DNA from 3 places in the Shinella sp. GW835-FHT14H05 genome. Region 1 is predicted to be linked to each of the others. Evidence: predicted binding sites of a transcription regulator. Region 1 holds the regulator's gene; each other region holds the start of a gene.
What was found. The regulator HrcA, encoded in region 1, represses chaperone genes, less so after heat shock. The targets are predictions, from matches to a motif close to GTTAGCACTCNCNNNNNGNGAGTGCTAAC.

Region 1 (6,128 bases):
TGAAGCCGTGCTCGATGAGGAACTGTTCGCGGTCCGGGTCCAGATCGCGGCCGGAAAGGGTCTGCCAGCGGGCGAGATCGACACCCTCCTTCAGGCGCAGGCCCATCAGCAGCAGCTCGTCCGATTGCGCCTCGCGCTCCAAGAATTCCTGGTCGATCATGCCGTGGCCCCCGGCCTCGACCAGCGACAGCCAGCCTTCCGGCTTGCGTTCCGTCGCGGTCGCGATCTTCGAGCCGCCGGTCGTCAGGCGGCCATGCGCGCCGGGGCCGATGCCGACATAGTCGCCATAACGCCAGTAGGTGAGGTTATGGCGGCTTTCGGAGCCGGGGCGGGCATGGTTGGAGACCTCGTAGGCCGGCATGCCCTCGCGCTCGGTGATCTCCTGCGTCGCCTCATAGAGCACCGCCGACTGTTCGCCATCCGGCACGATCAGCTTGCCGGCCTTGTGCAGGCCATAGAAGGGCGTGCCCTCCTCGATGGTGAGCTGGTAGAGCGAGAGGTGGTCGACGGCGTAGGAGACGGCCTCCTTCAGCTCGCGGTCCCATTCCTCCACCGTCTGGTTCGGGCGGGCATAGATGAGGTCGAAGGACATGCGCGGGAAGATGTCGCGCGCCAGCCGGATCGCCTTCAGCGCATCGGCGACATCATGCAGCCGGCCGAGGAATTTCAGGTCCCGGTCGTTCAACGCCTGCACGCCGAGCGACACCCGGTTGACACCCGCGGCACGATAGCCGCGAAAACGCTCGGCCTCGACGCTCGACGGATTGGCCTCCATGGTGATCTCGATACCATCGGGCACATGCCAGTGGCGGGCAATGCCGTTGAGGATCGCGTCGACCGTCTCCGGCGCCATCAGCGAAGGCGTGCCGCCGCCCATGAAGATGCTGGTGACGGTGCGCGAGCCGGTGAGGCGGCGCATTGTCGCCATTTCGGTCAAAAAGGCCTGCACGAAGCGCGGCTGGTCGACCGGCTGGTGGCGCACATGGCTGTTGAAGTCACAATAGGGGCATTTGGCGGCACAGAACGGCCAGTGCACATAGATGCCGAAGCCGGGCTCGGCGAGGTCCGGCCCAAAGCTCTGCCTGATGTCGAGGGGCACCGCCGTCATTTTGCCTCAGGCCGTCAGGCAGGTTTCGACGAAGATCTTGAAGGCGCGGGCGCGGTGCGACAGCGCCGCCGCATCGCCCGGCTTCCAGCCGTGTTTTTGCTCAGCGCTCATCTCGCCGAAGGTCGTCTCGTAACCCTCGGGCTGGAAGACCGGGTCATAACCGAAACCCTGCGTCCCGCGCGGCGGCCAGACGACCTGGCCTTCGACCTCGCCGCGGAAAAGTTCCGTATGGCCGTCCGGCCAGGCAAGGCAGAGCACGGAGACGAAACGCGCCGTGCGGTCCTTCGCTTCGCTTACACCCTTTTCGGCCAGCGCCTTCTCCACCTTCTCCATGGCCATGGCGAAGTCGCGCGTGCCGTTCGCGGTTTCCGCCCAGTTCGCCGTGTAGACGCCGGGCGCGCCGTCGAGCGCATCGACGACGAGGCCGGAATCATCCGAAAGGGCGGGCAGGCCGGAGGCCTTCGCCGAGGCGAGCGCCTTGATCGTCGCGTTCTCCTCAAAGGTCGTGCCGGTCTCGTCCGGCTCCTCGAAGTTCAATTCGGCGGCCGACTTGGCGGAGAAGCCGAAGGGGCCGATCAGGTCCTCGATCTCGCGGATCTTTCCCGCATTGTGGCTGGCGACGACGATCGTCTTGGTGTCGAGCTTGCGCATAAGGGTCCTAAGCGATGTTCCAGAGGCCGGGCTCGGCACATTCGAGGCTGTTGCCGGCGGGGTCGCGGAAATAGATGGAGCGGGCGCCGTTCGGCCAACAGAAATCCGCTTCGATGGTGATGCCGGCTTCTACGAGCTTTTCCACCCAGAAATCAAGCTCCGGTCCGGGAACACGGAAGCAGACGTGGCCCGGTCCCAGCGCGCCGTGCACCGGCACGGGAAAGGCATGGGGCGGCGGTGGCACCACGGTCTCCTGCGGATTGAAGATCAGCAGAACGCCGGGGCCGCAGCGGAAGAAGACGTGGCGGTTCGCCTGCCGCGTGATCCTCTCCAGCCCCAGCAGGCCGCCGTAAAAGGCTTCCGCCGCGTCGAGGTCGTCCGCGTAAAGCGCGGTTTCGAGTATCCCTTCGAGCGCGGCGGCCATGGGCAAACCTATCTCAGGCGATCGCCTGCTTCTGCATCTCGACCAGTTCGGCAATGCCGTTGCGGGCGAGCACCATCAGCGAGGAGAATTCCTCTTCGGTGAACGGCTTGCCCTCGGCGGTGCCCTGGATCTCGACGATGCCGCCGGAGCCGGTCATGACGAAATTGGCGTCCGTCTCGGCGGCGGAATCCTCGAGATAATCGAGGTCGATCACCGACTGGGCGGCGAAGATGCCGCAGGAGATCGCGGCGACATGGTCCTTCAGGACCTTCTCGACCTTGATCATGTTGCGCGCTTCCATCCACTTCAGGCAGTCATGCAGCGCGATGAAGGCGCCGGTGATGGAGGCGGTGCGGGTGCCTCCATCGGCCTGGATGACGTCGCAGTCGACGGTGATCTGGCGTTCGCCGAGCGCTTCGAGATCGACGATGGCGCGCAGCGAGCGGCCGATGAGGCGCTGGATTTCCTGCGTGCGGCCGCCCTGCTTGCCGGCGGCGGCTTCGCGGCGCATGCGGTCGCCGGTGGCGCGCGGCAGCATGCCGTATTCGGCCGTCACCCAGCCCTTGCCGCTGTTGCGCAGCCACGGCGGCGTCTTGTCTTCCAGGCTGGCGGTGACGAGCACATGCGTGTCGCCGAACTTGACGAGACAGGAGCCTTCGGCATGTTTGGAGATGTTGCGCTCGAAGGAAACCTTGCGCATCTGATCGGTTTTTCTGCCGGACGGCCGCATTGCGAACTCCTCATTGAGATATGTGGGAAGTGCTTTAGACCAGTTCGTCAGGCGAGGGAATGCCGATGCCGCGACGCCAGGGAAAATCCGTTTTGCGCTTACCCGCGAAATCACTATATTCCAGTCGGATAACAGGGTTTGCAGCGAGAAGATGGTTTTGAATAGATCTCCGGGTCCTGAAAGTCAGGCGGCGCTCGACGAGCGTTCGGGTGAGATCTTCCGTCGCATCGTCGAAAGCTATCTGGAAAGCGGCGAGCCGCTTGGCTCGCGCAACCTGTCGCGCATCCTGCCGATGTCGCTCTCGCCCGCCTCCGTGCGCAATGTGATGAGCGACCTGGAAGAACTCGGCCTCATCTACTCGCCGCATATCAGCGCCGGGCGCCTGCCGACGCAGCTTGGCTTGCGCTTCTTCGTCGATGCCTTCATGCAGGTGGGCAATATTTCGGCGGAGGATCGCGCCTCGATCGAGCGCCATGTGCGCCCGCATGGCCAGAAACATTCGGCCGTCGAGACCCTGATGAACGAGGCGAGCCAGGCGCTGTCCGGCATGTCGCGCGGCGCCGGCCTCGTCATCACCACCAAGAACGACGCCGTGCTCAAGCATGTCGAATTCATCCGGCTGGAGCCGACCAAGGCGCTCGTGGTGCTCGTCGGCGATCACGACCAGGTGGAAAACCGCATCATCGAGCTGCCGGCGGGCGTCACCGGCTCGCAGCTCACCGAGGCCGCCAATTTCCTCAACGCCCATCTCGCCGGCAACACGCTGGTCGAGGCGCGCGCGCAACTGGAGCGCCTGCGCGGCGAGATCAGCGTCGAGCTCGACAAGCTGTCGCAGGATCTCGTCGAGCGCGGGCTCATGGTCTGGTCCGGCGGTTTCGACGAGGGCAAGCCGACGCGGCTCATCGTGCGCGGCCGCGCGAACCTCCTGGAGGGGCTTGCAGGCGCGGAGGATATCGACCGCCTGCGCATGCTGTTCGACGACCTGGAGCGCAAGGACGGCCTGATCGAGCTTCTCAACCTGGCCGAGACCGGCCCGGGCGTGCGCATCTTCATCGGCTCGGAAAACAAGCTCTTCTCGCTGTCCGGCTCCTCGCTCATCGTCGCGCCCTATCGCGACAGCGAGGAAAAGATCGTCGGCGCCGTCGGCGTCATCGGGCCGACCCGGCTCAACTATTCCCGTATCGTGCCCATGGTGGACTATACGGCCCAGCTCATGTCGCGGCTTTCGCGTTAAAGCATGCCGCGCAAAAGTGTGCAGCGGTTTTGCGAGAACGGCATGCGGCATATCTGCCCCGGCAATCCGGCCATCGGCCCTTGATTTTTCGGGCTCAAAGCTCGATATCGGGCGCAAACCTCAAAATACAATTCGGAGTACGTCATGACCGACGAGAACAAGAAACACGGACCTGACGAAGCGGTAGAAGACAACGTCACCGCAGAAGCGTCCGCCCTGGAAGAGCTGATCATCGAGGCCGATGCCCCGGCGGAGCCGGATCCGGTGGACGTGCTGCGCACGGAAAATGCCGACCTCAGGGACCGGTATCTCCGCCTCGCCGCCGAGATGGACAACCTGCGCCGCCGCACCGAGCGCGACGTGAAGGATGCAAAATCCTATTCCGTCGCCGGTTTTGCGCGCGACATGCTGGCCGTGTCCGATAACCTGCGCCGCGCGCTGGATGCCATTCCGGCCGATGCGCTGGAAAGCGGCGATGCCGGCTTCAAGGCGCTGGTGGATGGCGTCGAGATGACCGAGCGTTCGATGCTCGCAGCCCTCGAACGCCACGGCGTGCGCAAGCTCGAGCCGGTCGGCGAGAAGTTCGATCCGAACTTCCATCAGGCGATGTTCGAGGTGCCGAACCCGGAGATTGCCAACAACACGGTCGTGCAGGTCGTGCAGGCCGGTTTCGTCATCGGCGAGCGCGTGCTACGCCCCGCCATGGTCGGCGTCTCCAAGGGCGGCCCCAAGGCGCCCGCAGGCGAGACCAGCGCCGCCCAGGCCTGATCGTTCTCTTTCGCAAAAAGAAAAACCGGCGGTCGCAAAACCGCCGGTTTTTTTATGCGAATTGATGAAGATCGTTCAGGCGGCGTTCGACGCCTGTTCCTCGCTCAGGCACGCGTAGATGGCGCTCTCGCTGTCGGAGGCGCGCAGCTTCGCCACCATCGCCGGGTCGCGCAGAACGCGGGCGATGCGCGACAGCGCCTTCAGATGGTCCGCACCGGCACCTTCCGGGGCCAGAAGCAGGAAGACGAGGTCGACCGGCTGGTCGTCCAACGCCTCGAAGTCCACAGGGGTCTCGAGCCTCGCGAAGAGGCCGGTGATCTGCGAAAGCTCCTTCAGCTTGCCGTGCGGGATGGCGATGCCATTGCCCACGCCGGTGGAGCCCAGTCGCTCGCGCTGAAGAATAACGTCGAAGATCTCGCGCTCCGGAATCCCGGTGATCTTTGCCGCTTTTGTCGCCAGCTCCTGAAGCAGCTGCTTCTTGGAATTGGCCTTCATCGCCGGAATAATCGCACTTTGCTGCAGCAAACCTGCCAATGCCATGCTTTTGTCCTCGTGAGGCGGGTGAAGGGGTTGAAGAAACGTGGTGCCGTTTTCCGGCACCACGCTCCCGTCACTCAGCCTTTGATATTGGCTGCATCGATCCAGCCAATATTTCCGTCGTTGCGTCGGTAGACGATATTGAGCTGCTCCGATCCGGCGCTGCGGAAGAGAAGAACCGGTTCGTCGGTCATGTCGAGCGCCATGACGGCGCTTGCGACGGACATCGTCCTCAGTTTCTTCGTGCTTTCCGCGACGATGGTCGGCGCGTAGTCCTCGGGAAGTTCATCCTCTTCGTCGGGGACCGAATCCATCACCGTGTAGGCCACTTCTGCAAAGGCATCGTGACCATTGCCGTTGTGGTGTGCCTTGAGTTTGCGCTTGTAGCGGCGCAGGCGTTTCTCGATCCGTTCGGAAGCCGATTGGAAGGCCACCAGGGGATCGTTTGCTTCGCCATTCGCCTGCAAGGCCATTCCCGTATCAAGGTGGATCTTGCAGTCGGCGCTGTACCGCGATCCCGATTTTTCTACGGTGACCTGGCTCGAATATCCTCCGTCGAAATATTTGGTTACGGCCTCTCCGACTTGGTCTTCAATGCGTTGACGGAAAGTTTCGCCGATTTCCATATGTTTACCGGATACACGCACACTCATGGAGTTTTCCTCTCGTTCGTGAT
Region 2 (6,128 bases), on a different contig from region 1:
CCAAGATTACCAAGGACGTCACGAAGGAAAAGGCCGACGCCGACCGGCTCGCTGCCGTGACGAAGAACCTCGACCTCGCGCTCGAAAACATGTCGCAGGGCCTCTGCCTGTTCGACAAGGACGAACGCCTGCTCATCGCCAACAAGCGCTACAGCGAGATCTTCGGCTTCCCGGAAGGCCGCGTCCAGCCCGGCATGACGCTGCGCGAGATCGTCGACCAGGGCGTCACCCACCTGTTTGCCGATCCGGATGTGCGCCAGGCGAAGGCACGGGACGTCTATGCGCGTCGCCGCGCTGCGATTCTCGCGAACGACGGCGGCGCGATGGTCGAGAAGCTACCGAACGGCACCTCGGTGCAACTACGCTACCGCACGCTGCCTGACGGCGCCTGGGTTGCGACCTATGAGGATATTTCCGAGCGCCTGCGCTCCGAGGAGCAGATCTCCTTCCTCGCCCGCCACGATGGACTGACCGGCCTGCCGAACCGTGCGAGCTTCAACAACCGTCTCGAAGCCGACCTCGATGCCGCCCGCCTCTCCGGCGGCAAGGTCGCAGCAATCGGCATCGACCTCGACAAGTTCAAGGAAATCAACGACACGCGCGGCCACGCGGCGGGCGACGAAGTGCTCACCACGCTGTCGAAGCGCATGCAGGCCTGCCTGGAGGCCGACGAGACGGTCGCCCGCTTCGGCGGGGACGAATTCGCCGCCGCCAAGCGTTTTTCGGACGTGGCTGACCTCACCGACTTCATCCAGCGTCTGGAGAACTGCCTTAACGGGGAGATCCGCATCGACGGCTACGATATCAAGCCGGGCGCCAGCCTTGGCGTCGCGATCTACCCGCAGGATGCCGACACGGTCGAAGCGCTCATCAACAATGCCGACCTTGCCATGTACCGCGCCAAGGATGCGCTGACCCAGACGGTCTGCTTCTACGAGGTCTCGATGGACGAGGCCGCCCGCAGCCGCCGCCTCATCGCCAACGACCTCTGGCAGGCCGTGGAGCGCAAAGAACTGCAACTGCACTACCAGGTCCAAAAAGCTGTTACCTCCGGCGAGACGATCGGCTACGAGGTGCTGCTGCGCTGGCACCATCCGCTGCGCGGCAAGATCCCTCCGGGCGATTTCATCCCGATTGCCGAGGAGTGCGGCGCCATCCTGCCGATCGGTGAATGGGTTCTGCGCGAGGCATGCCGCGAGGCTGCAACATGGAACAACGACCACAAGATCGCCGTCAACCTGTCGCCGATCCAGCTTGGAAATGCCGATGTCGCGGACCTCGTGCACCGGGTGCTCCTGGAAACGGGCCTCAACCCCCGCCGGCTGGAGCTCGAAATCACCGAATCGACCATCATCGCCGACAAGGAGCGGGCGCTCCAGACGCTGCGCCGCATCAAGGCCTTCGGCGTCACCATCGCCATCGACGATTTCGGCACCGGCTATTCGTCGCTGGAAACGCTGCGCGCCTTCCCCTTCGACAAGATCAAGCTTGACCGCAGCTTCATGAGCGAGGTGGAGGCAAGCCCGGAGGCCAAGGCCATCATCCGCGCCATCCTGGCGCTCGGCCAGACGCTGCGCGTGCCGGTCCTGGCGGAGGGCGTGGAGACGAGCAACCAGCTTGCCATCCTGCTCGACGAGGGTTGCGACGAGGCGCAGGGCTATTTCCTGGGTCGCCCGATGCCGGTGGAAAGCATCCGTACCAGCGTCGAGGCCAGCAAGGCCGCCTGAAGCGGCCTATTGCCGCTTGAAGCGGCGGCCGGCGAGGTCGATCTGGAAGCGGGGGAAGATGAAGACGCCGATGATCGTGCCGGCGTATTTCTCCTCCAGGCCCGTCGATTCCCCAACGCAGAACACCGGCTGGCGCGGCGCGCCGTCGAGGTGAATGGTCGTTGAGAAGCAGAAGGACGAGGATGAGGAGGCCGCCTGCTCGAAGAGTTCGAGCACGCGCGTGCGGTCGAGCGGCTCGTAGCAGCGGATGAGGTTCAACAGCCCGCAGGCGCGCTGCGGCAGGCCATGCGCCTGCATCGCCTTGTCGCCAAGCGTGAAGAGGCCGTTGGAAAGATCGCCGGTCCAGCGCTCCGTCACGCAATATTGCGTCAGCAGTTCGTTGTCCGTCTCGTCGAACCCCATCGAGCCCGGAAGAAAGGGCGACGAGAGATCAGTCTTGATTATCTTGAACACCTACGACCTCAGGCAGTTGCTCGAATTTGGCCGACATGTCACGCCCCGTTTCGGGCACGCGACACGTTAAAAGAGAGCGCCGGCGACAACCCTCGAAGTCCGCCGAACCACTTTCCCATGTACTGAACTTCGTCCGGATCCTGCTATGCGTATCGGATCGGACGTACGCGTGAAAACCGCCGCTGACCCTTCTTTCAAGTCTTCCGGCGGTTCTATCAATATATTTCAGGGAGAACTGGCTGCGCGGTTTATCGACATGTTCCTGTCCAAAACCAGCACCTGTACCCCGGGTGAATCTTACAGTTCACTTGGGGCGTCTTTATAATTGGTTTTTTGATGCCAGCAACGGCTTTTTGAGAATTATTGTACAAACGGAAAAATTCTTTTCACGGAAACGATGCAGTCCGGTGAACCTCTTTGAAATGCGTCCCTTTGCCGGAAAAACAAAAAGGGCGGCCCGAAGACCGCCCTTTCCGAACTGAACCAGCTGGCTCAGATGTGAAGGCTTGCGCCTATCACATCATGTCCATGCCGCCCATGCCGCCCATGCCGCCAGGCATGCCGCCCGGTGCATCCTTCTTCGGCAGTTCGGCGATCATGGCTTCCGTCGTGATCAGCAGCGAAGCAACCGAAGCTGCGTTCTGCAGAGCCGTGCGGACAACCTTGACCGGGTCGACGATGCCGAGTGCGATCAGGTCGCCGTATTCGCCCGTCTGGGCGTTGTAGCCGTAGTTGTCTTCGTTCTTGTCGAGGATCTTGCCGACAACGATCGAAGCTTCGTCACCAGCGTTTTCCGCGATCTGGCGAACGAGGGACTGCAGCGCCTTGCGAACGATGTTGATGCCGGCTTCCTGGTCGTCGTTCTCACCCTTGGAGGTGATCTTGACGGAGGAGCGCAGCAGGGCAACGCCGCCGCCCGGTACGATGCCTTCCTGAACGGCAGCGCGCGTCGCGTTGAGGGCGTCGTCGATGCGGTCCTTCTTTTCCTTGACTTCGACTTCCGTCGAGCCGCCGACGCGGATCACGGCAACGCCGCCAGCGAGCTTGGCAAGGCGTTCCTGCAGCTTCTCGCGGTCGTAATCGGAGGTGGTTTCTTCGATCTGGGCCTTGATCTGCGCGACGCGGCCTTCGATTTCCGACTTCTGGCCGGCACCGTCGACGATCGTCGTGTTTTCCTTGGTGATCGAGACCTTCTTCGCACGGCCGAGCATGTCGAGCGTGACGTTTTCGAGCTTGATGCCGAGGTCTTCGGAGATCACGGTGCCGCCCGACAGGATGGCGATGTCTTCGAGCATGGCCTTGCGGCGGTCGCCGAAGCCCGGAGCCTTGACGGCAGCGATCTTGAGGCCGCCACGCAGCTTGTTGACGACGAGCGTAGCAAGAGCTTCGCCTTCGACGTCTTCAGCGATGATGACGAGCGGCTTGCCGGTCTGGACGACGGCTTCGAGAACCGGGAGCATCGCCTGGAGGTTCGAGAGCTTCTTCTCGTGCAGGAGAATGAAAGCGTCTTCGAGGTCGGCGACCATCTTTTCCGGGTTGGTCACGAAGTAGGGCGACAGGTAGCCGCGGTCGAACTGCATGCCTTCGACGACTTCGAGTTCGGTTTCGGCGGTCTTGGCTTCTTCAACCGTGATGACGCCTTCGTTGCCGACCTTCTGCATGGCTTCTGCAATGTCGAGACCGACCTGCTTGTCGCCGTTTGCGGAGATCGTGCCGACCTGGGCGACTTCTTCCGAAGTGTTGATCTTCTTGGCCTTGGCCTGGAGATCCTTGACGACTTCGGCAACGGCGAGATCGATGCCGCGCTTCAGGTCCATCGGGTTCATGCCGGCTGCAACAGCCTTGTTGCCTTCGCGAACGATGGCCTGGGCAAGAACGGTTGCCGTCGTCGTGCCGTCGCCGGCGATGTCATTGGTCTTGGAAGCGACTTCGCGAACGAGCTGGGCGCCCATGTTCTCGAACTTGTCTTCCAGTTCGATTTCCTTGGCGACGGAAACGCCGTCCTTGGTGATGCGCGGTGCGCCGAAGGACTTGTCGATGACAACGTTACGACCCTTCGGGCCGAGCGTTACCTTGACTGCGTCTGCGAGAATGTCGACGCCGCGCAGCATCTTTTCGCGCGCGGTGCGGCCGAACTTGACTTCTTTGGCTGCCATTGTGTGAACTCCTGAAAGAGGTATCAGCGAATTTCGGAAGGGGATGAACGGCTAGATCAGCCGATGATGCCCATGATGTCGGCTTCCTTCATGATCAGAAGGTCTTCGCCGTCGAGCTTGACTTCGGTGCCCGACCACTTGCCGAACAGAACGCGGTCGCCAGCCTTGACGTCCAGCGGAACGACCTTGCCGGAATCGTCACGGGCGCCGGAACCGACGGCGACGATTTCGCCTTCCTGCGGCTTTTCCTTGGCGGTGTCCGGAATGATGATGCCGCCCTTGGTCTTGGCTTCGGATTCGACGCGACGTACGACGACGCGATCGTGAAGCGGGCGGAAGGTGGTGCTTGCCATTGTCTTATCCCTCGATCGAATGACATTGCGGATCCCGGTATGGACCCGATGGATGGATGTTAGCACTCACTGGTTAGGAGTGCTAGCGGCCCGGAGATAGGCGTCGGCGCTTTTCGAGTCAAGGACGACGCCCGGAAATTATTTTGCCCCGGATGGTTACCGCAGCCGGCAGATGGGAGTGAAATCGCACGCCATCAAGTCAGGGCCATGAATTTCCGGCAGTTTGCCTGTTGATGGGGCAAAATTGTGTGGAGAGGCTTGTTTTCTTGGCCTCGCTTTGCAATGTCAGCCGGGCTCGATTTCGAACAGGACTACCTGATGGCTGAACGCATCCAATCCTTCCGCGACATCGCTTCGCAATATGACGTGGTGCTCTGCGACGTCTGGGGCGTCCTGCACAATGGCGTCGAAGCTTTCTCCTACGCATCGGAAGCGCTCGCCGACGCCCGCGCCGCCGGCCTCACCGTCGTGCTCATCACCAATTCGCCGCGCCCGCATCCGGGCGTCAAGGTGCAAATCCGCGGCCTCGGCGTCGCCGACGATTCCTACGACCGCATCGTCACCTCCGGCGACGTCACCCGCGCGCTGATCGCCGAAGGGCCGAAGAAGGTCTATTTCATCGGCGCCGAAAAGGACCTGCCGCTGCTCGACGGCCTCGGCGTCGAGACCGTCGGCCTTGACGAGGCCGGCATCGTGGTCTGCGCGGGCCTGCGCAGCGACGAGACGGAGACCGTCGAGGACTATCGCGAGGAGCTGGAACGGCTCGCCGCGAAAAAGCTGCCCTTCATCTGTGCCAATCCGGACCTCGTCGTCGAGCGCGGCCACCGGCTCATCCAATGTGCAGGGGCGCTGGCGAAATTCTACGAGGAGCTCGGCTGCACCAGCCTGATCGCAGGCAAGCCGCACCGGCCGATCTATGAAAAGTCGATCGCCGAGGCGAGGGACGTGCGCGGCGACTTCGACCTGTCGCGCGTGATCGCGGTCGGCGACGGCATGCCGACGGACGTGCGCGGCGCGGAAGCCTTCGGCCTCGATGTGCTCTATATTTCCGGCGGCATCCATGCGCAGGAATATGTCGAAGCGGGCCGCACCGACGAGGCGAAGCTCGCGGCTTTCCTGACGCGCGAAGGCTCCCACCCCAAATGGTGGATGCCCCGGCTGCAGTGACGGAGACGGTCGTCATGACGGTATTTCACAGGAACGAGACAAAGCAGCCGCTGCCGGAACACCTGCGCGGCGGCGTCATCGCCATCGGCAATTTCGACGGCGTGCACCGCGGCCACCAGGCCGTGCTGCAACGCGCGCTCGACCTCGCGAGCGACCGCGGCATCCCGGCCCTCGTGCTGACCTTCGAGCCGCATCCCCGCACCGTCTTCCGCCCCGAGCGTCCGGTCTTCCGCCTGACGCCGGCGCCGCTGAAGGCCCGTATCCTCGAAGGC
Region 3 (6,128 bases), on a different contig from region 1:
GACCCGCTGATCGTCGTTGGCAGTCGGCAGACCGTTGAGTGCCTTCACGGCGCGAAGCAGTGCAACACCGCCGCCCGGGAGGATGCCTTCCTCAACGGCAGCACGGGTCGCATGCAGTGCGTCATCGACGCGGTCCTTCTTCTCCTTGACCTCGACTTCGGTCGAGCCGCCGACGCGGATGACGGCGACACCGCCCGCGAGTTTGGCGAGACGTTCCTGCAGCTTTTCGCGGTCATAGTCGGAGGTGGTCTCCTCGATCTGCGCGCGGATCTGGGCCACACGTCCGTCGATCTCGGACTTGGAACCGACGCCATCGATGATCGTCGTATTCTCCTTCTCGATCGCCACCTTCTTGGCACGGCCGAGCATGTTGAGTGTCACGTTTTCGAGCTTGATGCCAAGGTCTTCCGAGATGACGGTGCCGCCCGTCAGGATCGCAATGTCTTCCAGCATGGCCTTGCGGCGGTCGCCGAAGCCCGGAGCCTTGACAGCAGCGATCTTCAGGCCGCCGCGTAGCTTATTGACGACCAGCGTTGCGAGCGCCTCGCCTTCGACATCTTCCGCGATGATGAGCAGAGGCCTACCGGACTTCACCACGGCTTCCAGCACCGGCAGCAAAGACTGAAGGTTGGAGAGCTTCTTTTCATAGATGAGGATATAAGGCTCTTCGAGCTCGACCCTCATCTTGTCCTGATTGGTCACGAAGTAGGGCGACAGATAACCGCGGTCGAACTGCATCCCTTCGACGACTTCCAGCTCGGTCTCGGCAGTCTTGGCTTCCTCGACGGTGATCACACCCTCATTGCCGACCTTCTCCATCGCTTCGGCCAGATACTTGCCGATCTCCTCGTCGCCATTGGCCGAGATGGTGCCGACCTGGGCAATTTCGGAATTGCTGGTGATCTTGCGGGCGTTGGTCTTCAATTCTTTGACGACAGCGTCGACGGCAATATCGATGCCGCGCTTGAGGTCCATCGGGTTCATTCCCGATGCAACCGCCTTGGCGCCTTCCTTAACAATGGCCTGGGCGAGCACAGTTGCCGTGGTGGTACCGTCGCCGGCGAGATCATTGGTCTTCGATGCGACTTCGCGCAGCATCTGCGCGCCCATGTTTTCGAACTTGTCTTCCAGTTCGATCTCTTTGGCGACGGAAACGCCGTCCTTGGTGATGCGTGGCGCGCCGAACGACTTGTCGATGACGACATTTCGGCCTTTTGGGCCGAGCGTGACCTTCACCGCATTGGCGAGAACATCGACCCCACGCAGCATGCGTTCACGGGCATCTGTGTTAAATTTGACTTCTTTCGCAGCCATTTGTTCACTCCTTCAATAGGCAGTTTCTTGACTGATGGGCGGTAATGTGTGATTACGCGGCTTGCTTCTGCTCGGCCTGAGCTTCGATAGTGCCCAGGACGTCGCTTTCCTTCATTATCAGGAGGTCTTCGCCGTTGATCTTGATTTCGGTGCCAGACCATTTGCCGAACAGGATCCGGTCGCCAGCCTTGACGTCGAGCGCCTGGGTCTGGCCGGCCTCGTTGCGTGCACCAGGGCCGACGGCGACAACTTCGCCTTCCTGCGGCTTTTCCTTGGCAGTATCAGGGATGATGATCCCGCCCTTGGTCTTTTCCTCGGATTCGACCCGGCGGACAAGAATGCGATCATGAAGCGGTCGGAACGACATGTTTTCCTCCGTTGAGCAAAAATGATGACGTTGAAGACCCAGGCCGGACCGGATGACCAGTCCGGGCGGGTGAGAACCTCGTAGAGCGTTCGCAGGCAAAATTTATTTTCGAGATTTTTTGATTTCAAGAGACTCGCGAGAAAAAATCAGCACTCGATGTCGCTGGCTGCTAACATGCTGGAAAGGAACAATAACCTCCCTTGAAGATTTACGAAAACCGTTGATGGATGCATGATGTTACGCCACCTTTGGCAGTGTCATGAAAGGAGATGAAGCATGCAATTCTCGTCGGATCTGGAGCGTCAACTCAACGGTTACGGTCTCACCACCGCGCATATCCTCTATCGCATTCCCGATTACGAATCTGTCCTTCAAACCTACGTCTGGCAAGATTACGACCTCGCTCCCGACTTCCCCGAGATGCGCAAATTCTTGGACTTTTGGCGCGACAGCCTCGACGGGCCTCTCCACTCTGTCCGCTATACACACCAGCGCCTGATTGGACCGAACGAATGGCGCCGTGTCGAGGGCGAGTTCAAGCTTCAATGAACTCTTGAATTTGATTTTTCCGCTTCCTAGCTGATCGACCGCCGAGGCGTTGACCTCGGTGTCAGCGCCGATTGCGTATGGAGTGACACCTTTATGGAAGAGAATATCAACATCATCAAGAGCGCTGGTATCGATGAACGCGAAGAGATCATCGTCGATTTCGCCCGATGGCTTGGCGCAGCGTCGCAGGGCGCACTGGTTCACGGCGAAGGTCGCTTTGCCATGATGTCGGCCAGCATGGCGGAAGCAATGCGGGTCAATGCCGACGAGCTTGCTCGCGATAATCCTGAAAAGACAGAAAGTGTGCTCCAGCAGGCTAGCGCGATGATGGCGCAATTCAAGGCTGCGTATCCTCATCGGGTTATCAGTCGGTCTGTTCACTAAGGATGATGAGGCAGACGTGGTCTCGGGCCTTCGTCGAGGCCGGGGAATTCGGCGGCGAGAGCGAAAACATCGAAATCAGCTGAGCCTACTTGAGGCAAAATTTTTCGCGCCGCGGATCTTGAATTCAGAATTCTCAAAAACCAAATCGTCCGCCGCCAGCTGCTGAACATAGAGCTGGCCTTGCTGGGAGCGCCGTCTTTCCGCGCTTCTGTACCCATGTTGCTTCAAGGAGGATATGGCTATGGCAACATCTGACTACGCACCGCTTTTCCGTTCGAGCGTTGGCTTCGATCGGGTCTTCAATCTTCTCGAAAACGCCCAGCGCGCCCGCTCGATCAGCGACTGGCCGCCCTATGACATCGTCAAGACAGGCGATGACGGCTACCGAATCTCGATTGCGGTGGCGGGCTTCACCCAGGACGACCTCGAAATCACTTTCCAGTCCAACCTGCTGACTGTCACCGCCAAGAAGCAGGAGGCCTCTGCCGACGCCTACCTGCATCGCGGGATCGCTGGGCGCCCGTTCGAGCATCGGTTCGAGCTTGCCGACCATGTGCGGGTGAACGGCGCGGATCTGAGCAATGGTCTCCTGTCCATCGATCTTGTTCGTGAAATCCCGGAAGCCCTGAAGCCCAGGAAGATTTCGATCCAGAGCACGCCTGCTCTAACTTCGGCCGCTCCGGCTCAGATCGAAGCACATAAGGCGGCTTGATCGTTAAGTTCATCCAGTAGGTCAGGGGCGCCATTGCGGTGGCGCCCGTCAACATTCCGGGTTGGAAAGGAGAGAGCGATGAAACCCGATATGTTCAGACAACCTTTCACCATTCTTGTCGGCTTGGGCTTCCCTGCGGAGGTTCGTGGCGTGCTAGATGCATACCGACACCTGGTCGAATGGCCGGTATCGTTCAAAGACGCGGCGCATTCGGTTGCCCTGAAAGCGTGTCGGGCGGCGCTTCACGGGGAAATCGAAGCAGAGACGGCACGCGGCCTGTTCGCAGCATTTGCGGCGAAGCATGATCTGCTGGCTCCCGAAACGTCAGCGATTGCTGCCTCTCGCATGCGGCGCGACCGCGATCCCCACGTGCAATGAGGCCATGCCATGGAAAACGCCATCTTGCAGCAGGCGATCGACTGTGCAGTCACCATGGGCCCTGCCGTATTGATGCCAGGCATGCAACTCCGGCGGCCGATCGATGTCGTGAGAACCCCATCTCTCTCGGTCGATGACAAGCGCGCCATCCTTGCTGCGTGGGCATCCGACTTCTATGCGGTCGATTCAAAGCCGGCTTTTCGACAATTGCCAGGGATGAATGAGCCTGTCTTAATCGACGAGATTCAGTCTGCGCTCAAAGAACTGGACGGGCTGCATCATTCGTAGAGGGGCCCCACGGGTGTTCCAGGTCGCGGACGCGTCCGAATTTCGAGCGACCCGCGACCGTTCTTCCTGGTGGTGGTTTATTCAGCGCTCGATGAATTCGGCACAATTGGCCGTTACCGTTTATTTCGGCGCTGGCGTTCAACACTTGCGCGCAGTCGAGGGCTGTCAAAAAACTAATCGTTGACGGAACGTTACAATTCGCATAATGGTGCGTCATCGATCTTTTGCTTGCCGAGCTTTGTCTACCGCGCGATTGGCACCGCGCTCTAAGCGAACTTCTCTTTCAAAAATAGTCGGTTTACTGCTGCGTGGCGCTTGCTTCGCGGTCCCTCACTCTATGCTTGAAAGGGTTCATCATGACCACTGGCACAGTAAAATGGTTCAATTCCACCAAGGGCTTCGGCTTTATCCAGCCTGACAACGGCGGCGCTGACGCCTTCGTTCATATTTCCGCTGTCGAGCGCGCCGGAATGCGCGAGCTGGTCGAAGGCCAGAAGATTGGCTTTGAACTCGAGCGCGACAACAAGTCGGGCAAGATGTCGGCCTGCAATCTGCAGAACGCTTAATCGGTATCTGCTTCCCTTTGACCACGGATGTACTGGCATCGCCGGAAGCAATTATCAGTTTAAGGCCAGGCACTTCGCCTGGCCTTTTTCGTTGGCCTCACAGCCAAGATCCAGGACATTCAATGACAGAGACTTATAGTAAATCCCGCCAGCGGGCAGAGACCGCCTTCGGCAATCTCCAGACCGAATTTTTCGCCAAGTATAATGCGGCGGAAGAGCTCGATTCCGTGGCCCAGGCGCGCGATGTCAAGACGTTCAGGCTGCGCGAAGCTCGCCTCGCCAAGGAGCAAGCCGACCGGATGTCTGCAACATCTGCCCTGCGTGCCAAACGATCCAAGGCCGGCTGATCATCCCAAATACGAATATTAGGATAAAAATTTGAGACACGCCAGAAACAACGAACTTACCGACCGACGCTCCGCTGCTGCGGACGCAATGACAGCTCTTCTCACAGCCTACCGAGCTGCAAAGACGGCGACTGAGCCGTCACAGGCCACCAGACAGGCCGAGCGCATCTCCCTTTTTGAAGCGCGCGAGGCGCGCCGTGCGGAACGGGATCGACTGAAGCATGAGGAGCGTAACCGGCTCGAGATCCTTGCGGCTCAGGAACAGGCGGCCATCGAGGCAGCAGCTGCGACCGAGATCGAGGCCCGACAGGCGGCGGAGAATGCCCGGATATCACGGGTCGTTCAAGATGAGGCCGCTCGCAAGGTTGAACCCGACAGACGTTATGCCGCCCGCAAGGCTCGGCAGGCTTGACGTTCACGCACCCACCCTCGGCTGGATGGGTCCGTAAAATCAGGCATGACCTGGTCATGCCCGAACTTACTCATTCCTCAGGAGCCGCCCATGGCAGCTGATACGAACGAACTTCAGGCAATAGACACAGCTTGGCAAATCGCAATCCAGGAAATCCTGCGCATGGTCATTCGCGACATGTACCGCGCCGGCGGAGAGGAACATTTCAAGGAGCAGATCGCGCGCATCGAAGAGGCCGCGGTCGACAGCATCCATACTGATCTCCGGCTTCGGGGAACCACCGAATGGACCGAGGTGCTCGTCAAGGAACGAGCGAGCAATTTCGTGACCACGCTGCTCACCTCCTTTACCTTCGACCGCGCCTAAGTGACGAACTGTCATCGGCAACCAGTCTTTGGGTGAGTACGATGTTTTGATTGAAATTCTTATGGTCCGCGAGGTTGACCTGTCAGGCGTCCGCCTAAATCAAACTATCGAATCCGTAGCAATACAAGCGGTCTTACGTGGAAGAGCACAGCGCAGAACGGCTCGCAGCTATCGTCTAGTCTTCCTTCGACGCGATCATCAATAAGCATCTTTCCGGCACGATTGTAGCTGAAATAAGGCGGCCGAACGCATGTTCGGCTATGCGGAAACCGAGGCGGCCTGAAAGTCGATCGATCTGATCATTCCCGATGACACACGGGATGAACAGGCGACATCTTGCTCCGGCTGAAGATGAGCGAGCGGATCGAACCCTTCCAGACGACGCGCCGCTATCGAGACGGCCGGAAGGTGCCGATCTCGATTACCATCTCCGCAATCAAAAGCC

Region 2: groES (co-chaperone GroES) is a predicted target of HrcA. The motif match lies at 4,748-4,776, and genes of this name have one in related genera.
Region 3: groES (co-chaperone GroES) is a predicted target of HrcA. The motif match lies at 1,827-1,855, and genes of this name have one in related genera.

The regions. Positions count from the first base shown of each region.
Region 1 covers NZ_JBXAFY010000004.1:177,927-184,054, reverse strand. The annotation lists gene hemW (radical SAM family heme chaperone HemW) at 1-1,108, opposite strand, end outside; gene rdgB (RdgB/HAM1 family non-canonical purine NTP pyrophosphatase) at 1,115-1,759, opposite strand; gene AC1Q6Z_RS15440 (VOC family protein) at 1,767-2,183, opposite strand; gene rph (ribonuclease PH) at 2,197-2,913, opposite strand; gene hrcA (heat-inducible transcriptional repressor HrcA) at 3,071-4,147, shown strand; gene grpE (nucleotide exchange factor GrpE) at 4,292-4,915, shown strand; gene ptsN (PTS IIA-like nitrogen regulatory protein PtsN) at 4,991-5,455, opposite strand; gene hpf (ribosome hibernation-promoting factor, HPF/YfiA family) at 5,530-6,105, opposite strand.
Region 2 covers NZ_JBXAFY010000007.1:298,697-304,824, reverse strand. The annotation lists gene AC1Q6Z_RS21980 (bifunctional diguanylate cyclase/phosphodiesterase) at 1-1,727, shown strand, start outside; gene AC1Q6Z_RS21975 (hypothetical protein) at 1,734-2,180, opposite strand; gene groL (chaperonin GroEL) at 2,696-4,336, opposite strand; gene groES (co-chaperone GroES) at 4,393-4,689, opposite strand; gene AC1Q6Z_RS21960 (TIGR01459 family HAD-type hydrolase) at 5,008-5,856, shown strand; gene AC1Q6Z_RS21955 (bifunctional riboflavin kinase/FAD synthetase) at 5,871-6,128, shown strand, end outside.
Region 3 covers NZ_JBXAFY010000015.1:7,880-14,007, reverse strand. The annotation lists gene groL (chaperonin GroEL) at 1-1,314, opposite strand, end outside; gene groES (co-chaperone GroES) at 1,367-1,681, opposite strand; gene AC1Q6Z_RS28870 (usg protein) at 1,958-2,230, shown strand; gene AC1Q6Z_RS28865 (hypothetical protein) at 2,324-2,614, shown strand; gene AC1Q6Z_RS28860 (Hsp20 family protein) at 2,856-3,326, shown strand; gene AC1Q6Z_RS28855 (DUF982 domain-containing protein) at 3,405-3,704, shown strand; gene AC1Q6Z_RS28850 (hypothetical protein) at 3,714-3,992, shown strand; gene AC1Q6Z_RS28845 (cold-shock protein) at 4,349-4,558, shown strand; gene AC1Q6Z_RS28840 (hypothetical protein) at 4,681-4,905, shown strand; gene AC1Q6Z_RS28835 (DUF6481 family protein) at 4,937-5,317, shown strand; gene AC1Q6Z_RS28830 (hypothetical protein) at 5,408-5,683, shown strand; gene AC1Q6Z_RS28825 (hypothetical protein) at 6,020-6,128, shown strand, end outside.